3 regions of the Thauera humireducens genome follow, and region 1 is predicted to be linked to each of the others. Evidence: predicted binding sites of a transcription regulator. Region 1 holds the regulator's gene; each other region holds the start of a gene.

Region 1 (4,276 bases):
GACAAGATCGGCCAGGGCAAGGACAACTCGCGCGAGTTCCTGCGCAACAACCCTGCGCTGGCGCGCGAGATCGAGAACAGGGTCCGCGTCGCGGTCGGTCTGCCTGAAATGCCGCCGGCGACGCCCGCTGCGGCAGCCGCCGAGGCCTGAGCGCCCGACGCCATGGCCGAGCCCAGCCTGCGCGAGCGCGCCCTTCGCCACCTCGCCCGCCGCGATCATTCGCGCGCCGAGCTGGCGCGCAAGCTCGCCGCGCATGGCGAGGCCGACGAGGTCGAGGCCGTCATCGCACGCATGGGCGAACTCGGGTTGCAGTCCGACAGCCGCTTCGCGGAAGCCTTCGTGCGCGGCAAGGCCGCGCGTTTCGGCGCGAGCCGGCTGCGCAACGAGCTGGCCCGTCGCGGCATCGAGCGCGAGCTGATCGACGAGGCCATCGCCGGCGAATGTACCGAGTCCGAGATCGAGCGTGCCCGCAGCGTGCTGCATGGCCGCTTCCGCGAGCCGCCGACCGACCCCCGCGAGTGGGCCCGGCAGGCGCGCTTCCTGCAAACCCGCGGCTTTGCGCCCGACCTGATCCGCAAGCTGCTGAAAGAGCCCTACGATGAGTCTGCTTAAGGTCGCCGGTCTGCAGAAGCGCTACAAGGCGCGCACGGTGGTGCACGACGTCGGCTTCGAGGTCGGCTCGGGCGAGGTCGTCGGCCTGCTCGGCCCCAACGGGGCGGGCAAGACCACCTGCTTCTACATGATCGTCGGCCTGGTGCGTGCCGACGGCGGCCAGATCGGACTGGACGGCAAGGATCTCACCCACCTGCCGATTCACGCCCGCGCCCGCCTCGGCCTGTCCTACCTGCCGCAGGAAATGAGCGTGTTCCGCAAGCTCACGGTGGCCGAGAACATCCGCGCGGTGCTCGAACTGCAGGGGCTGGAGTCACGCCAGATCGACGAACGCCTGCAGGAACTGCTCGAGGAACTGGGCATCACCCACCTGCGCGACAACACCGCGATCTCCCTGTCGGGTGGCGAACGCCGCCGCTGCGAGATCGCCCGCGCGCTCGCCACCGATCCGCGCCTGATCCTGCTCGACGAGCCTTTCGCCGGCGTCGACCCGATCGCCGTGATCGATATCCAGAAGATCATCCGCTTCCTCAAGGAACGCGGCATCGGCGTGCTCATCACCGACCACAACGTGCGCGAGACGCTTGGCATCTGCGATCGCGCCTATATCATCAGCGAGGGTCGCGTGCTCGCCAGCGGCCAGCCTGACGAGATCATCGCCAACGAGAAGGTGCGCCAGGTCTACCTCGGCGAACATTTCCGCCTCTAGCGCCCGAATGAAACCCAGCCTCCAGCTCAAGCTCTCGCAGCACCTCACGCTGACGCCTCAGCTGCAGCAGTCGATCAAGCTGCTGCAGCTGTCCACGCTCGAGCTGAACCAGGAGATCGAGCGCTTCCTGCTCGAGAACCCGATGCTCGAGCGCGAGGAGATCGACGACTTCGTGCCGCAGCCCGGTCTCGCCACCAGCACCCCGCCTGCCGAACGTGAGCGCGAGCGCGAACGCGAAACCAGCGCCGAGGCCGCCAGCGACGGCGAAGCAGGAAAGGCGAACGATCGCGAGGACAACGAGGAAGGCATCGACTGGTCCAACGTCGGCAGTGGCGCCCAGGCCAAGCGCGACGATGACGACGACACCGACTTCCAGGAGTTCCAGGCGGCCGAGCTGTCGCTTCGCGACCACCTCGACGAACAGGTGGCGCTGTCGCCGCTCTCCGACCGCGACCGCGCGCTGGTGCGCTTCATCATCGAGGCGCTGGACGACGACGGCTACTTGCACCAGCCGCTCGAGGAATTGCTCGAGTTGCTACCACCCGAGCTCGACATCGACCTCGACGAGCTTTCCATCGCGCTGCGCCACGTGCAGCACCTCGACCCTGCCGGCATCGGCGCACGCAGCCCGCAGGAATGCCTGTCGCTCCAGTTGCGTGCGATGCCCGAGACGCCGACGCAGATGCTCGCGCTCGAGATCGTTGACCAGCATCTCGAACTGCTCGCCGAGCGCAACTTCGCGCGCCTCAAGAAACACACCGGTTGCGACGACGACCAGCTGCGCGCTGCCCACGCTCTGATCTGCAGCCTCGACCCGCATCCGGGCTCGCGCCACTCCGTCTCCGAGACGCGCTACGTGCTGCCTGACGTCATCGTGCGCAAGATCCGCGGGCGCTGGACCGTCAGCCTCAACCAGGACGCGATGCCGCGCCTGCGCGTCAACCGGCTCTACGCCAGCCTGCTGCAGCAGAACCGCGGCCAGGGCGGCGGCCTGACCGGCCAGTTACAGGAAGCACGCTGGCTGATCAAGAACGTCCAGCAGCGTTTCGACACCATCCTGCGGGTCTCCCAGGCCATCGTTGACCAGCAGCGGCAGTTCTTCGATCATGGAGACGTGGCGATGCGGCCACTCACTCTCCGGGAGATCGCGGACCAGCTCGAACTGCACGAATCCACCGTTTCGCGCGTCACAACGCAGAAATACATGGCGACGCCGCGCGGTGTGTTCGAACTCAAGTATTTCTTCGGCAGCCACGTCTCCACCGACACTGGCGGAGCGGCCTCTTCCACGGCGATTCGGGCACTGATTCGTCAACTGGTGGACGCCGAGGACAGCAAGAAGCCGCTGTCCGACGCACGGATTGCAGAAGTTTTGGGCCAGCAGGGTATCGTGGTCGCACGACGCACCATCGCGAAGTACCGCGAATCACTGAATATCCCGCCGGTCAGTCTGCGCAAATCGATCTGACAACAACAGGAGTTACCATGAATCTCAACATCACCGGGCGCCACGTCGAGGTCACCCCGGCCATCCGTGACTACGTGAGCACCAAGCTTGACCGCGTCATCCGCCACTTCGACAACGTCACCAGCGTGGCGGTGATCCTCTCCGTCGAAAAGCTGAAGCAGAAGGCCGAAGTCACGCTGCACGTGCGCGGCAAGGATCTCTTCGTCGAAAGCGACGACGCAGACATGTACGCCGCCATCGACTCGATGGCTGACAAGCTCGATCGTCAGGTGCAGAAATACAAGCAGAAGATGGCCGACCACAACCACGAAGCCCTGAAGCATCAGGAGCCGGAAGCCTGATTGCCAGGTTGCGGTTTTATGTCCGGGGTGTGGGTATAATGCGCGCGTTTTCAAGACGCGGCTTCAACGCATCCCGGTCCGTCCGATCGCCCAGCGCGGCGCCAGCGGCAACGGCGCTGCGCAAGCTCCACTGCGAATGAGCCTGATACCTCAACTCCTGCCACTGTCCAATGTGGTGGTCGATCTCGATGCAAGCAGCAAGAAGCGTGTCTTCGAACAGGCGGGGCTGCTTTTCGAGAACAACCAGGGCATCGCCCGCAGTCTCGTGTTCGACAGCCTGTTCGCTCGAGAACGGCTTGGCTCCACAGGCCTCGGCCAGGGCATCGCCATCCCGCATGGCCGCATCAAGGGCCTGAAGGAAGCGGCCGGCGCCTTCCTGCGCCTGGCTGCCCCGGTGCAGTTCGATGCGCCCGATGGCCGCCCGGTGAATCTCCTGTTCGTGCTGCTGGTGCCCGAGCAAGCCAACGAGACCCACCTGCAGCTCCTGTCCGAGCTCGCGCAGATGTTCAGCGACCGCGCCTTCCGCGAAGCACTACTGAACGCGCCCGACGCCGAACACATCCACCAGATGTTCCTCGACTGGGGTACCGATGCGGCAGACAAGCGTCGCGAGGCTGTTTGAGGCCCAGCGCGAGCGCCTTGAACTCACCCACGTCAGCGGACGGCTCGACGCCACGCTGGCCGTCGCTGAAGAGCGTATCTGGCCGGCCGACCTCGTCGGCCACCTCAACCTGATCCACCCCACGCGCCTGCAGATCATTGGCGCAGCCGAGCTGGCCTGGGCACGGCGCCAGACGACCGACAAGGTCGCCCATCACCTCAACGAGATCCTGTCGACCCGGCCACCGGCCATCATCATCGCCGACGGCTGTGCTGCCTCGAACATCATCCACGGCATCTGCGAGGCCCACGACGTCGCCCTGTTCACCACGCCGCAGCCCGCGGCCGGCGTGATCGACCAGCTGCGCCTTTACCTGTCACGGGAACTGGCCGAGAAGATCTCCTTGCACGGCGTCTTCATGGACGTGCTCGGTGTGGGCGTGCTGATCACCGGCGATTCGGGCGCAGGCAAGTCGGAACTCGCGCTGGAGCTGATCTCGCGTGGCCACGGCCTGGTGGCGGACGACGTCGTCGAGTTCTCGCGCG
Region 2 (4,276 bases), 710 kb from region 1:
GGTGCCGAAGGTGACGCCGCGCAGCAGGTGCGAGCGGAACTTCACCCACTCGAAGAACTCGCCGAGGTCGGTGGCCTGCAGCTTCTCCGGCGTCATGTCGCGGATCTCGAGCCAGGTGGCGTTGGTGGTTTCCCACATCTCCGCGGTGAGCGTGCCGCGCACCGCATGCGCGTTCTCGCGCGCGGCGCGCAGGCAGTTCCACACGCTCGACAGGTTGTTGCGGTCGAGCACGACGAACTCGATGACGTCGCGCGGCGTCAAGGGCCGCCCGGTGCGGGCGAAGGCCTCGGTCAGCTCGCTGATGGCGAGGATCGCGCCCCAGCCGTCGTCGTAGCAGCCGTTATTGCGTGGCAGCAGCGACATGCGGTACGACACGTCCAGCATGCGCACGGTGTTCTCGGCACGTTCGGTGTAGCGTGCCATCCAGTACAGGTGGTCGGCGGTGCGGCTCAGCATGATGATTCTCCCGGCGTGATTCGATGCGCGATCGGATTCAGTTGACGACCCAGGTGTCCTTGGTGCCCCCGCCCTGCGAGGAATTGACCACCAGCGAGCCGGCCTTCATCGCCACACGGGTCAGGCCGCCGGGCACCATGCGGATCTCCTTGCCCCCGGACAGCACGAAGGGGCGCAGGTCGATGTGGCGCGGTGCGATGCCGGCGTCGACGAAGGTCGGGCAGGTCGACAGGGACAGCGTGGGCTGTGCGATGTACTTCTCGGGCGCGGCGAGGATGCGCTGGCGGAAGTCCTCAATCTCGGCACGGGTCGCGGCCGGGCCGACGAGCATGCCGTAGCCCCCGGCGCCATGGACTTCCTTCACCACCAGTTCGGGCAGGTGCGCAAGCGTGTAGGCGAGGTCGTCCGGCTCGCGCAGCATGTAGGTCGGCACGTTGTTGAGGATCGGTTCCTCGCCGAGGTAGAAGCGCACCATCTCCGGCACGTAGGGGTAGATCGACTTGTCGTCGGCCACGCCGGTGCCGACCGCGTTGGCCAGCGTCACCCGCCCGGCGCGATAGGCGGACATCAGGCCCGGCACGCCCAGCATCGAATCGGGGCGGAACACCTGCGGGTCGAGGAAGTCGTCGTCGAGGCGGCGATAGATCACGTCGACCCGGCGCGGTCCCTGGGTGGTGCGCATGTAGACGGTGTCGTCCTTGACGAACAGGTCCTGCCCCTCGACCAGCTCGACGCCCATCTGCTGGGCGAGGAAGCTGTGCTCGAAGTAGGCGCTGTTGTAGGCGCCGGGTGTCAGCACCACCGCCGTCGGGTCGAGCACGCCGGCGGGCGCGACCGCACGCAGGGTCTCGAGCAGCAGATCGGGGTAGTGCTCGACCGGCTGCACGTTGTAGCGCGAGAACAGGTCGGGGAAGAGCCGCATCATCATCTTGCGGTTCTCCAGCAGGTAGCTCACGCCCGAGGGCACGCGCAGGTTGTCCTCCAGCACGTAGTACTCGCCCTTGCCGTCCGCGCCCGCCGCCCGCACCAGATCGATGCCGGCAATCATCGCGTACAGGCCGCCCGGCACCTCGACGCCCTTCATCTCGCCGCGGAACTGGGCGTTGTTGAGCACCTGGTCGGCCGGCAGGCGGCCGGCGCGCAGGATCTCCTGGCCGTGGTAGATGTCGGCGAGGAAGGCGTTGAGCGCTTTCACGCGCTGGCGCAGGCCGGCTTCGAGCGCCGTCCACTCCTCGCCCGGAATGATCCGCGGCAGCAGGTCGAAGGGAATCAGGCGCTCCTTGCCCCCTTCGGCGCCATACACGTTGAAGGTGATGCCGACGCGGTGGAAGGCGACGTCGGCCTCGCTGCGCTTGCGCTCGATGCGCTCGCGCGGCGTGTCGGCCAGCCAGTCGGCGTAGGCGAGGTAGTGCGGACGGACGGCGCCATCCGGGGCGTGCATTTCATCGTAGGGTTTCGCGGCGGTGGTCGTGCTGTCTGCGGTCATGATTGGGCTCCCTTGCGACGCGATTCAGCAGAAAGCGTGCCAATCCCGCGAAGCACGCACGGATGCGGCTTCGCAGCCTGCTGCGCGGCGGGCACTGCGGTGGTGCGCACCACCACGGCATCCGATGCATCAACATGGTGCGCGGATGTCGTCGCACGGGGCCTCCACCGGCATCACCGTCACCGCCACCTCGACGGCATGCCCGGCCCCACCGAGGATGACGCCGCGCAGCGGACACACGTCGCCGTAGTCGCGCCCCCAGGCCAGCGTGATGTGGCCATCGCCGGGCTGCATGTCGTTGGTCGGATCGAACTCCACCCAGCCCACGCCGGGACACCACACGCCCACCCAGGCGTGCGAAGCGTCGGCCCCGACCAGCCGCGCCTGCCCCGGTGGCGGCGCGGTCAGCAGGTAACCCGACACGTAGCGCGCCGCCAGCCCGAGCGAACGCAGGCAGGCGATCATCAGCTGCGAGAAGTCCTGGCACACGCCGCGCCGCGCGGCGAAGACCTGGGCGACCGGCGTGGCGACGTCGGTCGCGGCCGGATCGAAGCGGAAATCGGCGTGGATGCGCGCAGACAGCGCCGCGCTCGCCTCGAGCAGCGGACGCTCGGGCGTGAAGCACGGCAGGGCGTAGTCCGCGTAGCGCGCCGCCTCGGCGCCGAGCGCCACGAAGGGCGAGGCGAAGCGGTACTGCCCGGCGTCGCGCGCCTCGGCCTGCAGCGGCGCATGGCCCGACAGGGCATCGCGCAGATGGTCGCGCGCCGCCTCCCACGGCAGGCTGGCAGCCGGGTCCGGCCAGTCCGGCGCGAGCACGCCGACGCGGCTGCGCGCCCGCACGCTCAGGCGGTCGTGCGCGGCATAGAGGCTGAAGCAGCTCACCGGATTGCCGAAGAAGTCCGTCCGCTCGCGCCGCTGCGCCGGCACCGGATCGATCTCCAGCACGTACGACACCAGCCGCTGGCGCAGGCTTTCACGCGGCCGCAGGTGCGCGACCTGCTGCGACAGCAGCACCGGGCTGGTGTAGCGGTAGGTCGTGTCGTGAAGCAGCTCGTAGAACTGCATCGCGTCGGCGGGCCGTTCAGCGGGAGGCCGTGGCATGGCTGCGCGCGTCCAGGTGGGTGAAGTAGCGCTGCGAGAGGACATCCGACAGCGTGTTGCCGGCCGCCCAGATGCGCTGAAGCAGGCCGAAGACCGTGGCGCAGGCCGCGGCGGCGTGGGTCGCCCGGCCGTCGGCAGCGAGGCCGGCCAGGCAGTCGCAGTCGGCGACGGCATCGAGCTCGCGCATCAGCACGGCCAGGGGCTCGCCCAGCGCGGCGCCATCGGGCAGGCGCGCCAGGTGGTCGACCAGCGAATCGAGCTGGTAGCGCAAGGCGCGCGGGTTGTCGCCGTCGAACATCACCAGCTCCGCGACCGGCCGCGGCGCCAGGCCGCGCGCATGACGGCTGCGGTAGCGGATCTCGCCGTCGGTCACGGCCAGCAGGGCCTCGAGCGCGCCTCGCTGCGGCACCGCCAGCAGCACCGCCAGCGCCGAAGCGAGGAACTGCAGGCGCTCGATGCGGCGGCCGATCGACAGGAAGCGCCAGCCGGCGTCGCGCGGCATGCTCTCGATGACGAAGCCCGACAGCGTCACCAGCGACAGCAGCGATTCGTCGAGGCGGTGCATCGCCTCACCCAGGCCGGGCGCCTCGGTCACCGGCGTCGCAAATCCGGCGAGGCGGTTGTAGATGCGCCAGCTGTCCGGCGACAGGCGGTCGCGCAGTTGCGCGGCCAGCCGCAACACCATGCGCAGGTTGGCGACGACGCTGCCGCTGCGCGTGTCGTCGAACAGGGCGCACGCCAGCGCCTGCGCACTTGCGCCGCCTTCGCCACCCTCCGCGTCCTCCGCGCGCTCGCCCGCCCGCGGCAGCACGCCGCAGCGCCGGCACAGCTCGGCCAACGCGGCCACCGTGGGCGAATCCGCCTGCGCAGCGGCCTCGCCCGCGGCCGGCCCGACGTGGTCGAGCACGGCCAGCCCGCCGACGCGGCCCAGCGTCTCGCGCCCCAGGCGCGCTGCGCCGTCGGCACGCTCGCTGTAGCGGCCGAGCCAGAAGAAGCTCTCCGCCACACGGCTGGCCAGTCCCGGTGCCGCGAGGCTACGCTCGCGCAGCGCGATCTGCCCCGGCACCGCGGGGCGCCGGCTTGGTCGCACCGTTTCCGCCGGGCCACTGAGCACCCACGCATCCTTGCTGCCGCCACCGTGCTGCATCGACACCACGCGCATGTCGGTCTCGGGTGCCACCCGCACCAGGCCGCCCGGCATCACGCGAAAACCGTCGGGGCCGACCGCCGCGA
Region 3 (4,276 bases), 160 kb from region 1:
ACGGCGGACCACACGATGGTGATGATCACGCTCCAGGTCTGGATCCACACCTGCGCACCCATCGCGAAGTCCTCGCCGCCGGTGCCGCCCAGCGACGGGGCCGCGAACACGCCGGTCAGGATGGCGCCGACGATGCCGCCCACGCCATGCACCCCGAACACGTCGAGTGCGTCGTCCGCGCCGAGCATGTGCTTCAGGCCATTCACGCCCCACAGGCAGATGAAGCCCGACAGCAGGCCGATGACGATGGCGCCCATCGGGCCGACCGAACCGCAGGCCGGGGTGATGGCGACCAGGCCGGCCACCGCGCCCGACGCCGCACCCAGCATCGAGGGCTTGCCCTTCAGCAGTGCCTCACCCAGCGACCAGGCCAGCACCGCGGCAGCCGTGGCCACCAGCGTGTTGATGAAGGCCAGCGCGGCGCCCGAGGTGGCTTCGAGGTTGGAGCCGGCGTTGAAGCCGAACCAGCCCACCCACAGCAGCGAGGCACCGACCATGGTCAGCGTCAGGCTGTGCGGCGCCATCGATTCGCGACCGAAGCCGATGCGCTTGCCCACCATGTAGGCGCCCACCAGGCCGGCGACGCCGGCGTTGATGTGCACCACGGTGCCGCCGGCGAAGTCGAGCGCGCCGTCCTCCAGCAGGTAGCCGCCCGGGCCCCATACCATGTGGCAGATAGGCAGGTAGCAGAAGGTGAACCAGATCACCGAGAAGATCAGCACCGCGGAGAACTTCATGCGTTCGGCGAAGGCGCCGACGATGAGCGCACCGGTGATGCCGGCGAAGGTGGCCTGGAACGCGATGAAGGCGAACTCGGGCAGCTTCACGGTCTCGGTGAAGGTGTCGGCGAGCGTGTCGATCGTCACCCCGGACAGGAAGATCTTGTCCAGCGAGCCGATGAAGGGGCTGGCTTCGGTGAAGGCCAGGCTGTAGCCGTAGATGGCGAACAGCAGGGCATTCAGCGAGAACACGGTCATGACCTGCATCAGCACCGACAGCATGTTCTTGGCGCGTACCAGGCCACCATAGAACAGTGCGAGGCCGGGCAGGGCCATCATCAGCACGAGCAGGGTGGCCGTCATGATCCAGGCCACATCGCCCTTGTTGACCTCGACCGCAGCGGCGGCGGCCTCCTGGGCGAAGGCGCCGCCCGATGCGCCGGCAAGCGCGCCACCGAGGGCCAGCGCCGGCAGAAGTGCAAAGCGTTTCTTCATTTTGATGATCTCCCTTACAGCGCGTCCGGGCCGGTCTCGCCGGTGCGGATGCGGATGGCCTGTTCCAGTTCGAAGACGAAGATCTTGCCGTCGCCGATCTTGCCGGTGGCGGCGGACTTCTCGATGGCCTCGATCGCCTGGTCCAGGAGGTCGTCGGACACGGCTGCCTCGACTTTCACCTTGGGCAGGAAATCGACGACGTACTCGGCGCCGCGGTAGAGCTCGGTGTGGCCCTTCTGGCGGCCGAAGCCCTTGACCTCGGTGACGGTGATGCCCTGCACACCGATGGCGGACAGCGCTTCGCGCACCTCGTCGAGCTTGAAGGGCTTGATGATCGCAGCGATGAATTTCATGGTTTTCTCCCGTTCAGCTGGCGGGGTGATCAGAAGGACTTGCTGACCGACACGATGAAGCGGTCATCGGCGAGGTCGACGTCCTTGATGTCGGTATCGACGTAGTGCAGACCGAACTCGAAGCCGCCGAGCTCCTTGGTCACGCCGAGCTTCCAGTCCTTGTAGTCGTCACCGCCCTTGAGGTCGTTGTAGCCGTAGTGCGCGTCGAGGTTGAATCCGCCGCCCAGTTCGTAGGACACGCCCAGGTCGTAGTACTGGCTGCCTTCCGAGTCCGGCAGGCCGAACAGGTCGGTGAACGAGTAGGAGTACTTGAACGACAGGAACTCCCACGACAGCCCGATGTAGCCCTCCAGCGTGTTCGGCTTGGTCAGGCCGGTCTCGGTCTTCCACGTCGAGCTGTAGCTGCCCGGGTAGTAGTACTGCAGCAGGCCGACGTCGTAGCCGATCGGGCCGGCTTCGCCGCTGTAGCCGGCGTAGAGGTCGATCTCGAGGCTGTTGCCGGTCGAGTCGGTGGTGTCGACGTCATTGAGCCAGGAGACGTTCGAGCCCCACACGCCGACGTAGAAGCCGCTCGAGTGCGCATAATCGAAGCCGCCCTGCAGGGCCGGACGCTCGTCGGTCTGGCTGATGCCGCGGTAGGCATAGTCCGACACGATGCCCACGTTGGCGGAGAAGGGGCTCTCTTCGGCGTGGGCTGCCCCCGCGAAGGGAAGGGCGACGGCGAGGGCGGCGGCGACAAGGGTCTTGTGCATGGTTGTTTTCTCCTGAGACAGATGAGGGGTTCCGACGAACAACCTTTAGCAGGCCGCGTGCCAGATTCGTGAAATCCAGTGTTCATGCGGGGTTCACGTGCGCCGATGGCGCTTTTCGGGCGGCGTTGCTGCGGTGCGAGATGAAATCGCGCACGAAAGCGGGACGTGATGCACCGATGTGGTGCATCGGCATCGGCGCGGTGTCCGCGGCCGACGCCGGGCAGTCTTGGCGGGCGTGCTAGACTTCGACCGTCTACAACCGGCACTTCACTACCGATCATGGCTACTCCGCGCTTTCTCGACGAAATCGGCTCCAAACTCTCCGAACTGGCGGCCAACAGCCCCGCCCGCGACATCGAGAAGAACGTCAAGGCCATGCTCGGCAGCGCCTTCGGCAAGCTCGACCTCGTGACCCGCGAGGAATTCGAGGTGCAGCGCGAAGTGCTGGCCCATGCGCGCCAGAAGGTTGCCGATCTGGAAGCCCGCGTTGTCGAGCTCGAGCGCCGCCTCGCCGGCGAGGGTGACAAGCCGGCCTGATCTCCGGTGCCGGACATGTCGTCCGGCTTATCTGTTTGTCATTAGTGTGTTCTCCGCTAGACTGGCCCCCCGCCCAGTCTGGAGAGCCGCATGTCGCTTGCACTCGTGCGCAGCCGCGCACTCGATGGTCTCGACGCGCCGGAGGTCACGGTCGAGGTGCATCTGGCCAACGGCCTGCCCGCCTTCAGTCTCGTCGGCCTGCCCGACACCGAGGTACGCGAGGCGCGCGACCGGGTGCGTGCGGCCCTTCAGACCTCGCAGTTCGAGTTCCCGCAGCGGCGCATCACGGTCAATCTGGCGCCTGCCGATCTGCCGAAGGAGGGCGGGCGCTTCGATCTGGCGATCGCCGTGGGCATTCTTGTCGCTTCCGGCCAGGTCGCCGGCAGGCTGCTCGACGGGCTGGAGTTCTGCGGCGAGCTGTCGCTCAATGGCGAGCTGCGCGCGGTGCGCGGCGTGCTTGCCGTGGCGCTGGCCGCAGGGCGTGCGCGGCGCAGTCTCGTGGTGGCGACGGCCAACGCGCCCGAAGCGGCGCTGGCGCGTACCGCGACCGTGTTGCCGGCGGCCAGCCTGTGTGCGGTGGCGGCGCACCTCAATGGCCACACGCCGCTGCCGCCGACCGTGCTCGACAATCCGGCCGCTGCCGCCACGGCGTGCGCGCCCGACCTTGCCGATGTGCGCGGGCAGCTCCAGGCGCGCCGTGCGCTGGAAGTAGCCGCCGCGGGCGCGCACTCGCTGCTGCTGTTCGGTCCGCCGGGCACGGGCAAGTCCATGCTGGCGCAGCGGCTGCCCGGCCTGCTGCCACCCATGCTCGAACATGAAGCGCTCGAGACCGCGGCCGTGTGTTCACTCGAAGGCAGTTTCGATGCGTCGCGCTGGGCCCAGCGCCCCTTCCGCAGTCCGCATCACTCGGCCTCGGCGGCGGCACTGGTGGGCGGCGGGGCGACGCCGCGGCCGGGCGAGATCTCGCTGGCCCACAACGGGGTGCTCTACCTCGACGAGTTGCCCGAGTTCGACCGCCGTGTGCTCGAATCCCTGCGCGAACCGCTGGAAACAGGCCATATCAGCGTCTCGCGCGCCCGCAGACGTGCGGAGTTCCCCGCCCGGTTCCAGTTGGTGGCAGCGATGAATCCCTGTCCCTGCGGCTATGCGGGACACCCGCGAAAGCCCTGCAGGTGCACGCCCGAACAGGTTGCCCGCTATCGCGGAAAACTCTCCGGGCCGCTGCTGGACCGCATCGACCTGGTGGTCGAGGTTCCGGTGCTGGCGCACGAGGAGCTCGCCACGGCGGTCCCGGCGCCCTCGTCAGCGGACGTGCGGGCGCGCGTGGTGCAGGCGCGGGCGCAGCAGATGGAACGCCAGGGCGACGTGAATGCGCGGCTCGACAGCCGCGGTGTGGAACGTTTCTGCCTGCCGGATGCGG

Evidence for each region. The regulator sigma-54, encoded in region 1, starts transcription at its own class of promoters, with help from an activator protein. The targets are predictions, from matches to a motif close to TGGCACGCTTNCTGCTNA.
Region 2: AC731_RS13510 (circularly permuted type 2 ATP-grasp protein) is a predicted target of sigma-54. The motif match lies at 1,967-1,984, and genes of this name have one in related genera.
Region 3: AC731_RS15890 (TorF family putative porin) is a predicted target of sigma-54. The motif match lies at 2,365-2,382, and genes of this name have one in related genera.

The regions. Positions count from the first base shown of each region.
Region 1 is NZ_CP014646.1:3,575,415-3,579,690, reverse strand. It holds gene recA (recombinase RecA) at 1-150, shown strand, start outside; gene recX (recombination regulator RecX) at 163-612, shown strand; gene lptB (LPS export ABC transporter ATP-binding protein) at 599-1,321, shown strand; gene AC731_RS16630 (RNA polymerase factor sigma-54) at 1,329-2,789, shown strand; gene hpf (ribosome hibernation-promoting factor, HPF/YfiA family) at 2,807-3,130, shown strand; gene ptsN (PTS IIA-like nitrogen regulatory protein PtsN) at 3,267-3,752, shown strand; gene hprK (HPr(Ser) kinase/phosphatase) at 3,721-4,276, shown strand, end outside.
Region 2 is NZ_CP014646.1:2,869,759-2,874,034, forward strand. It holds gene AC731_RS13505 (alpha-E domain-containing protein) at 1-456, opposite strand, end outside; gene AC731_RS13510 (circularly permuted type 2 ATP-grasp protein) at 494-1,942, opposite strand; gene AC731_RS13515 (transglutaminase family protein) at 2,072-3,007, opposite strand; gene AC731_RS13520 (circularly permuted type 2 ATP-grasp protein) at 3,024-4,276, opposite strand, start outside.
Region 3 is NZ_CP014646.1:3,420,092-3,424,367, forward strand. It holds gene AC731_RS15880 (ammonium transporter) at 1-1,214, opposite strand, end outside; gene glnK (P-II family nitrogen regulator) at 1,229-1,567, opposite strand; gene AC731_RS15890 (TorF family putative porin) at 1,597-2,319, opposite strand; gene AC731_RS15895 (accessory factor UbiK family protein) at 2,599-2,856, shown strand; gene AC731_RS15900 (YifB family Mg chelatase-like AAA ATPase) at 2,947-4,276, shown strand, end outside.